One region of the Paraburkholderia strydomiana genome, then DNA from elsewhere that is predicted to be linked to it. Evidence: riboswitches for the same ligand, from Rfam matches in the RefSeq annotation. Region 1 holds a riboswitch; the other holds the start of a gene.
What was found. Region 1 has a riboswitch for manganese ahead of J2W46_RS18650 (sodium:calcium antiporter). Riboswitches for the same ligand answer to the same signal wherever they lie in the genome.

Region 1 (4,767 bases):
CCATGCCGACGATTGAATTCGAGCCGATGCGCACGCCCTCCTTGATCAACGCGCCCATGCCGAGGTAGCTGTTCGCGCCGATCACGCACGCGCCGCCGATGTTGACCATCGACGAGACGACGGTGTTTTCGCCGACCTGTACATCATGGCCGACGATCGACATGGTGTTCACGCAAACATTGCGGCCAAGTTGCGCGTCGCTGGAAATGGAGCACAGCGGCGTGACCACGAGGCCTTCGCCGAGCGACGCGGTGTCGGCGACGAGCGAGCTGACGTCGATCACCTGGCCCAGGCGGGCGCCGGCTTCGCGCAGCTTATTGCCGAGCTTCTCGCGGCCTGCCGGCTCGCCCACGGCGATCACGAACTCGGCCTGGTCGAGATGTCCGGCGACTTCCGCATCGTTGAAGCGCAATACCTGGGTGCCGTAGAACGTGCGCTCTTCGCGGATGTCGTCGACGAAGCAGATCTGGTCCCAGCGCCGGCTCACCGCGTTCTGGCGGCGCGCGACGTCCATCACTTCTTTGCCGAAGCCGCCGGCGCCGTACACGAAAAGTCTCAGAGTCACGATTTTGAATCACCCGAACATGAATGCCGGCGTCTCGGCCCGTATGGCGGTTGATGCGGCGAGCCGCTCAAGACCAGACAGATGGGCACCGAGGCCAATGGAACATGGTCGAAATTATGCCGTTGCACCCTCGTTCGCGATTCCAAGAGTTAGCACTGGAAAAGCCTTTAAATCGATGCATTGCGGGACGCGTGAGGCGGGGGGGCAGGAGGGTTGGGCGGGGGGTGCTCGGCGGCTCGGCGTGGGCGCGCCGAGGGTTGCGTGAGCTTAGGGCTGCGTGGGCTTGGCGGGCTGCGCGCAGCGGCCCGCCCGGGCTGTGTGAGACAGCCGACAGCTGCAGTGGCCCTCCTGGTCGCACGCTGCGGCGCAAACTGCGCGAACGCTACCGCATTGTGCAAAACACCGGCGAGGTGCCCGAAACGCCTGCAGCGCCGCGGGAATCTGCCGGGCTACGTGAGACATGCGCCTGCGCAACGCCTAGCGGCTCAGCGTAATCGCCAGATAAGCCACATAAAGCGCACCGCACACGAGCAGCGCCCACACCGGCGCGCCGCGCTCGCGCGCGTTGATCCGCAGCCAAGCCGCCGCGGCTAGCGTGATGACGATGCCCGTGACAACCTCGATTCGCGGCGTCCACGGCGTCAGAAGGATGCCGATCGCCGGCAGCAACGTGCCCTGAAACACCATTGCACCGGTGATGTTGCCGAACGCCAGCGTGTCCTTGCCGCGGCGAATCCACAGGATGCTGTTCACCTTCTCCGGCAGTTCGGTAGCGATCGGGATGATCAGCAGGGAGAGCAGCAGCGGCGAGACGCCGAACGCCTCGGACACGCCCCGAACGCCGTGGATGAAACCTTCGGCGCCCCAAACCAGCAAGGCGACCGCGAGCACGAGCTGAACAGCGATCGTCGCCAGGTTCGTCGAGACGCCGAGGCGCGCGAGCATCATCTTGCCCGGCGCCTCCGTGCCGTGACCGGCATCCACGAGACTGTTCGACGCACGGAAAGTCGCCACCACATAGGCGACGTAGACGCCCACGAGCGCAATGCTGAACAGCGCGCGGACGATTCTTTGTTCGTGCGGCACATACATGGCCGCAGCCGCCAGCAGGAACGCGAAAAGAAAATAGTTGAGGTCACGCGTGAAGCCCGAGCGTTCCGGTGCGACGCGTCCGCCGATGCCGCGTGAACGCAGAACCGCGAGCGTCATAAGGAAGGTGGACAGCGTGGAAAGCATCAGCGGCGCGCCGAGGATCGCGCCGACACCGATTTCCTCATTGACGGCATGATCAGCCGTGCCGCCGATGATTGCGATCAGCGGCACCAAGGTCTCCGGCAACGCAGTGCCGACCGCCGCAAACAGCGAGCCGGTGACGCCTTCCGAGATTTTGAGGCGCTCGCCGAGATGTTCGAGCGCGTTGGTGAAAAGCTCGGCCGCCACCAGAATGACGACCAGCATGACAGCCAGTTCGATGATAAGACCGGTCATGCACGGCTCCCGTCGACGGGAAGCGCGCGGCACGGCGCATGGTGCAGGAGGAAATTGGGTAGGGGACAACGTGATTTCACAGCGGCTCCGCGGTCGGACGTTAGACGAACCAATGACGCACCGCCACCCGTCCGACCAGAACGAAGCAGTGCGCCAATGGTCTCGCCAAACCGACCCGGTCGAACGCGCCATGACCAGTCAGGTCAAGTATGTTGACGCGCTCTCCTTCATGCGATGCGTGAAGGAAGGCTACTCCCCAGTGACCGGGGGATTCTAGCGGGAGTGAGCACAACGGACAAGCCTGGGTATGGGGCGCCGAATGGCGCGGCATTGAGGGCGCGGGAAATAAAAAAGGGCTTAGGCGTTGTTTGCCTAAACCCTTGATTCCGAGCCAATGTTATTGGCGCGCCCGGCTGGGATCGAACCAGCAACCCCTGCCTTCGGAGGGCAGTACTCTATCCATTGAGCTACGGGCGCTTTGACACAAGAAACGCGAAAGCGCGGCAAACTGAGCGGATGCGGCGCCAAAGCAAGACCGAAAGGATACCCGGTTTCCGCCATACCGTCCACCGGACGGCCTTCGGGCCCGTTTCCCGTGGTTTCGCGCACCTTTGCAGGACTTCGCGCGATGCGGGTAAACGCCTGCTGAACAGCACGCCGCGGCCCTCGCCGCCGCAGAAAGCTTGCGTCTATAATCGTCCGTGGCCGATCAAGAACAAGAAGTTGCCGTCGCGCTGTACCGCTCACATACCCACGGAGACGAGACAAGCATGAGCGAAGCACCACACGGAGCCCCGATCAAAACCCCAGGACAGCTCATCGCCGCGGTCATCGCCGGGTTTGCTGTGCCGATCATCATCATCGTTCTGCTGGCCTATTACGTCGACAATTCGACGCGCACGGGCGCTGGCACCGACAGTCTCTCCCAAGCCGAGGTCAGTGCCCGCATCAAGCCTATCGCTCAGGTCGACATTCGCGACGCCAACGCGCCGCGCGTCTATAAGACCGGCGAAGAAGTCTACAAGGCGGTCTGCTCGACCTGTCACGCGTCCGGCGCGGCAGGCGCACCCAAGTTCACCAATACTGCCGACTGGGCACCACGCATCTCGCAAGGCTTCGACACGCTGCTGCATACGGCGCTCGCCGGTAAAGGCGCGATGCCGCCACGCGGCGGCACGAGCCCGGACGATTACAGCGACTTCGAAATCGCCCGCGCGGTGACCTACATGGCGAACAATTCGGGCGCAAGCTTCGCTGAACCGGCGCAACCGGCATCGGGCGCGGCGGCCGCGTCCGGCGCGGCGGCCGCTTCTGTCGCGGCCGGCGCTTCCGGTGCAACAGCTGCCGCCGGCGCTTCCGACGCGGGCGCGGCACAAGCCGCCGCCGCAGTGGCGGCAATGGCGAGCGTCCCGCAAGCTGCGGCTCCGGCATCCGGCGCCACGCAAAGCGCGGATGCATCGCAAGCGGGCAAGGCCCTGTACCAGCAGGTGTGCCAGGCATGTCATGCTGCCGGCGTGCTCAACGCGCCGAAGTTCGGGGACAAGGAAGCGTGGGCGGCGCGCCTGAAAGAGCCGATGGACACCGTCTACAACTATGCGCTGCACGGCAAGGGCGCGATGCCGCCCAAAGGCGGCTCGAACGCCTCGGACGCCGACGTAAAGGCCGCCGTCGACTACATGGTCAGTGCCGCGAAGTGACGGGAAGTAACACGAAGTAGCGCGCATTAGTCGCGCATTAATCGCGCGCAAAGACAATTGCGCGCCGCTTGCCCGACAACTCGATCCCTGCACCGCAACCACGCGGGCAGGGATTTTTTATGCTCGACGGATTCTCGCGCGCGCGTGCCGCCTTATTGCTCGCCGACGGGACGAGCGAAGGCATCGACAAACGAGAGCGCCGGCGTCCTGCGCGCAAGCTCGGTGAAACGCGCGTGCAATTCCGCCGGCGGAAGCCACGGATAACTCAAGCCTTCCTGCAACGCGTCGAGCAACGCGCCATCTGCATCGGGCACGACGTCCATGCGTGCGATGTGAATATGAAAGCGGCTGACAGCGGGCGTCTTATCGAAAGTCCAGCAATAGACGCCGTGGCCCACGCGCAATGCGCCGGCGGCCGGTTCACGCATCAGCACGAGCCACGGCAGCGCATCGATCACACCGTCGCGCACGTTCAGCGAGTCGCACAAGTAATACGTGCGGCACCGCGTGTAGGTCGCGCCGAAATCGGTGACGAGCGTCTTCGTGATCGCGTCTATGCCGACCGTGCGCGCGGGGAAGGTGATTGTCGACGTCGCAAGAGAAATGGTGAGCTCGGCGTCGGGAGCAAAAGCATCCGGCATGCGTTGCGCGCGCGTGTTGTCTTTCGCGTCGATGTAGGCTTCGAGGGCGCGAGTGTATGGCGCGAGCGTCGGCGAGGTCATGCGGCGGTCTCCAGTTGACAGGCTCGAAGGTGCGCAAAGGTACGCGAAGGTACATGACCATGCGACCGAGCAGCCGCGCCACTGTAGCGCGGCTTTCCACAAAAACCGGTGAAGCACCTGAGGTTAGCGGGGTCTTGCCACGCACGCGCTAACCACGGCATTCAAGGCTTCTGCAGCAGCGCCTTGAGACTCGCGAGCCGGTCTTTCGGCGACATCGGCGCCTCTTCGGGCGTCGGCGGCGGCGCGTCGTCGAGCAGCATCTCGGGAATGAATCGCGACGGCTCGCAAACCACCG
Region 2 (4,767 bases), on a different contig from region 1:
CGGGGTAATCGGCCTTGCTGGCCCGCAGCGTAACCGTGTAAGTGGCCATGACGTCTGGCCGGTCGAGGAAGTACGTGATGCGGCGAAAGCCTTCGGCCTCGCACTGCGTGAAGAAATTCCCACTCGAAACATACAGGCCGGAGAGCGTGGTGTTCGCGGCCGGATTGCAAATGTTCGTGAGCGTGAGCTCGAACTTCTCCGGCACATTGTCGAGGACCAGCCCGTGTTCGTGCGCATGCGCGTTGGCGAACGGCTGGCCGTCGAGCGTAGCGCTGACGAACTCAAGCTGTTCGCCCATTAGCTCGAGATGCGCGGCGCGCGACGCGTCCGGATTGCGGCGCACGCGCATTGTGTTCTTCACGACCGTGCGTTCCGGCAGCAGGTCGAATTCGAGTGCGACGGTGTCGATCAGGAAAGCGGGCGGCGCATAATCGGCGCGGCGGATCACATTGGGCGTTGCGGTATCGGCCATGGCGTTCTGTAGTGATGGGACTCGAGCGGCCGGCGCACGAAGGCGTGTGAGCCGGGCTTGTCGAGCCATTGTACAAAGCCTCGGGGAATCGTGCGGAGCGAACTTTCGACCGTTCCCAACGCGCCGCAAGGCCGGCGCGCGACCGGCCGTCCAGACAAACATAGGGCCACGCGGCGGGGCCCGGAACGTGAGGCCTGGCCTACGGTCTACGTACAATACGAACCCGAGCCGACCCAAACGCTTCACGAGGTAGACCATGAAAACGAATCGATGGACGCGCCGCGCCATGCTGCTGCTGGCGGCGCTGACCGTGCTGCTGTCCGGCTGCACGACTTATGTGACGACGCAAGTCACCGCGTTCTCCGACTGGAGCGGCGGCGACGCGACGCGCACCTACGCGTTCATGCGCGAACCCGATCAGCGGAACAATCTCGAACTGACCACGTATGAGCACATCGTCGCCAATGAACTGGCCACGCACGCGTTTCGCCAGGTGGACGGCGCGCAGGCGCGCTATCTGGTCGGACTCTCGTATGGAATTCGTTCGGACGTGGTGACAGTGGCCGAGCCGGTCTATTACAACCCGTGGCCGGCGCCTTACTGGGGGTGGGGGCGTCCGTACGATCCGTGGGGGCCGTGGGGACCGTTTCCCGCCGGATACGTGAACCAGAGCTATCCGATCTTCACGCATCTGCTCGGTGTTCGGATCACGGAGCGCGCGACCGGCAAGGAGGTCTACAACGTGACCGCGCGCAATTCGGGCGGCGAGTCGTCGCTGGTGAGGGCCATGCCGTATCTCGCTCGCAGCGCGCTCGCAGACTTCCCGCTCGGCAATGGCGTTGTGCGTACGGTCAAGATTCCGCTAGGCACCGGCGCAGGCGCTCCAAACGAAACGCCTGTGCCCGCCGCTGCCCCGGCATCGGCAATGGCGCCCGCGCCCGCGTCCGGCGCGAAAGCCGCGCAGTGATGCAGCGGTGACGGAGCAGTGACAGGGCGGTGAAGCGCGGCGGCGCGCAATCCGGCTGGCGCCCGGATCGCGCGGTTCGCTTCAGATTCCTGCGCCGAACAACGCCATTGTCCCGAGAACGACGAACAGCACGGCGGCGATGCCATGCACGACGCCGGTCGGCAGACGATGAGCGAAACGGTCGCCGAGCAGGATCGCCGGCACGTTGGCGATCATCATGCCGAGCGTGGTGCCGGCCACCACGCCGAAGAAATCGTGAAACCGCGCGGCCAGCGCCACCGTCGCGATCTGCGTCTTGTCGCCCATCTCCGCCAGGAAAAATGCCACGACAGTTGCGCCGAAGACGCCGAGGTGGGTGCGGTTCGTGTTGGCCTCGTCATCGGCTAGCTTGTCGGGCACGAGAATCCACAAACCCATGCCGATGAACGAAATAGCCAGCGCCCAGCGCATCACGGTCGGCGTGAGCAGCGAGCCGAGCCACGCGCCAAGTGCGCCCGCGCCCGCGTGATTGACGAGTGTCGCCGCCAGCACGCCCAGAATAATTGGCACCGGCTTCCGATAACGCGCGGCAAGCACGAGCGACAGCAATTGCGTCTTGTCGCCGATCTCGGCGAGCGCGACCGCTCCGGTCGAAATGAGAAAAGCGTGGATCACGTTGTTTTGGATTCCCGGGCCGAGATTGAACGAGCGACGACCCACGACACGCCGGGCCCAATTGCGGCGGGGTGTGGGTCATCGGTCTCGCCAGGCCAGAGGCTGCGGCTGCCATGGCCGTGACGGCCAAGTCTGTTGACAGGCGCCCCCGCGAGTTCGCGTTCCACGAGCCCGGCCTGCTTGCCGGACGAACGCGCTGCGGGGCGGCTACTCCCCAATGAGGGGCGGATTATAGCAGGCGAGGCATGACGGCCGCAGCGCCGACCCTTGCATCGGCCGGCAAAACGAATGTATTGAAGTGCAACAGCCTTCGCAGAAAGTTTATTGAAAGTTTCAAGCTGCTTTCAACGTAAGCCGCGTCGCGCAACACTGCAATCCGACAGGAAAACACACCGCCATAGGTAGATTCCCAAGCGTCCCTTGAAACGTCCGCGAAATCTAATATCGCCTGAACGGCACCGTGGCAATCGCGACACGGATACAGATGGATACGTCTTTTTTGGCTGATTTAAACGAAAATCTTCAGTATGATTCCGGCCACTGCGGGAGCCGGAGCCAATTTATAAGGTCGATTGTCAGAGGCACCTAAATAATCTGGCCGATGTGCCGTTAATTTCGGTGAACCTACAAAAAGACTGATCGACCCGCGGCTGGAGTTGCCGGTCCGCGCGGCGCGCATACGCTATGAAGGCTGCGTGTTCCGTCAGGCGCTTCAACCTCTCCCTGCTTCTACGCGCGAACACCGATATGCCCGATCCGCACTGGACCATTCCGGTCGCTCGCTGGTCTAGCTGGCCTGCCGCCGCTTCTGCCGCACCCGACATCGGCTTTATCGAGCCGATCGTGCGGCGGCGTCTCAGCACTCTGTCCAGAGTCGCGCTGAAGGTTGCGCACGATTGTGTCGGCGCCGGCGAGGCCCGCGTCGTGTTCGCCTCGCGGCACGGGGAATTGCGCCGCACTACCGACATCCTCCGCGCAATCAGCTCCGGCGAGCCCGTCTCGCCGACCGCCTTCAGCCTCTCGGTGCTCAACGCCATGACGGGCGTGTTCGGCATTGCGCGCGGCGACCGCTCGGCGGCGAGCGCGATCTCCGCCGGGCCCGAAACGCTCGGCTATGCGCTCCTCGAAGCCTATGCGCAATTCGCGACGCAGCCTGCGTCGCCGGTATTGCTCGTCTACGCGGACGAGCCCGCTGATCCCGCATACGGCACCATCGAAGACGAAGTCCAGGGCGGCGCGATCGCTATTCTGCTGAGCAGCGAAGGCGCGTTGGGCCACCTCGTGTGCGCGCGATCCTCGGCGGTCGCCCCGGATACCGCGCGCGCAGTCGGCCAGCGCGACCCCGGCCCGACGGCTGAAACGGCAGCATCGGCAACAAGCACAGCAGCCGTTGCAGCCGCTGAAAAAAGCGTAGCGCCGGGCCACAGCGCGGCAACAGGTGCAACTGGCGCGGCGCAACCGCCCGATACCGCCGAAGCGGAAACGCGCTTCGCCACGCAAAGCCAGGCGCTGCTGCACTGTCTCGAAACCGGCAAGCCGGCGGCCTGGCAGGGCGCCGGCGGCCTCTGGCATTGGGGATGGCATGACTGCGCGGCTTGATTACGCCTGGCGACTCTTTGCCACCGGCATGGCGTTCGTCGTGTTCGGCATTTGCGGCGTGCTATTTTCTGTGCTCGTGTTTCCGCTCGCGTGGCTGTGGCCGCATCGCGCGTCGCGACAGTTTGCGGTGACGGGCGTGATCCACTGGTTCTTCCGCGCGCTTGTCGCCGTACTGCAGCGGATCGGCGTAATGGAGCTCGAAGTGTCGGGCGTGGATGCGTTGCGCGCGCGCACACCGTCCATCGTGGTCGCGAATCACCCCACATATCTCGACGTGATGGTGCTGCTCTCGCTCACGCCGCATGCATGCTGCGTCGTGAAAAACGCGCACTGGAGCAATCCGTGTTTCTGGGGCATCGTGCGCTCGGCGGAATATGTCAGCAATGTCGATCCCGCCGAACTGGTCGAGGCCGGCGCGAGGCAGCTGGCCGCGGGCTATACGATGATCATATTTCCGGAAGGCACGCGCAGCCCCGCGCCGAACCGGTTGCATGCGTTTTCGCGCGGTTTCGCGCATATGGCGTTGAAGGTCGGCGCGCCGATCGTGCCTGTGCTGATGGATTGCGATCCGCCCGCGTTCACGAAGCAGATGCGCTGGTACCACGTGCCCGCGCGAGCGTTCCGCATGCGCGTGAACGTGCTGGAACCATTGGGCGTGGACCAGCTCAAGGCAGACGACACCACACCGGCTCTCGCTGCGCGCAGCGTGACGAGTGCCGTCGAAGCACACATTACTCAGCACCTGTTCGATTATGGATTCTTTAAAACTGGAAATTAAGCAGCTCCTCATCGAAGCACTCGATCTGGAAGACCTGAGTCCCGCCGATATCGACGACGACGCGCCGTTGTTCGATACCGACGGCATCGGTCTCGATTCGATCGACGCGCTCGAAATCGGCATCGTGCTGCGCAAACAATACCAATTGACCATTGCGGCAAACGACGAACGCACGCGCGAACACTTCCGCTCGATCAGCACGCTGGCCGCGCTGGTCGAGAGTCAGCGCGAAGCGGCGCACGCTGCGAACGAAACCAACAGAAAAGGGGAATAAATCGTGTCCGAGGCAGAGATTCT

Region 2: linked by a shared signal. The riboswitch ahead of J2W46_RS07555 (TMEM165/GDT1 family protein) and the one ahead of J2W46_RS18650 (sodium:calcium antiporter) in region 1 are both predicted to bind manganese.

What each region holds. Positions count from the first base shown of each region.
Region 1 is NZ_JAVDVL010000006.1:305,606-310,372, reverse strand. It holds gene J2W46_RS18655 (acetyltransferase) at 1-565, opposite strand, end outside; gene J2W46_RS18650 (sodium:calcium antiporter) at 1,043-2,053, opposite strand; yybP-ykoY riboswitch at 2,143-2,323, opposite strand; tRNA gene J2W46_RS18645 (tRNA-Arg) at 2,455-2,530, opposite strand; gene J2W46_RS18640 (c-type cytochrome) at 2,824-3,750, shown strand; gene J2W46_RS18635 (hypothetical protein) at 3,903-4,472, opposite strand; gene J2W46_RS18630 (UvrD-helicase domain-containing protein) at 4,634-4,767, opposite strand, start outside.
Region 2 is NZ_JAVDVL010000002.1:437,770-442,536, reverse strand. It holds gene pepN (aminopeptidase N) at 1-472, opposite strand, end outside; gene J2W46_RS07560 (DUF4136 domain-containing protein) at 729-1,439, shown strand; gene J2W46_RS07555 (TMEM165/GDT1 family protein) at 1,521-2,093, opposite strand; yybP-ykoY riboswitch at 2,105-2,321, opposite strand; gene J2W46_RS07550 (beta-ketoacyl synthase chain length factor) at 2,841-3,692, shown strand; gene J2W46_RS07545 (lysophospholipid acyltransferase family protein) at 3,676-4,470, shown strand; gene J2W46_RS07540 (phosphopantetheine-binding protein) at 4,445-4,744, shown strand; gene J2W46_RS07535 (acyl carrier protein) at 4,748-4,767, shown strand, end outside.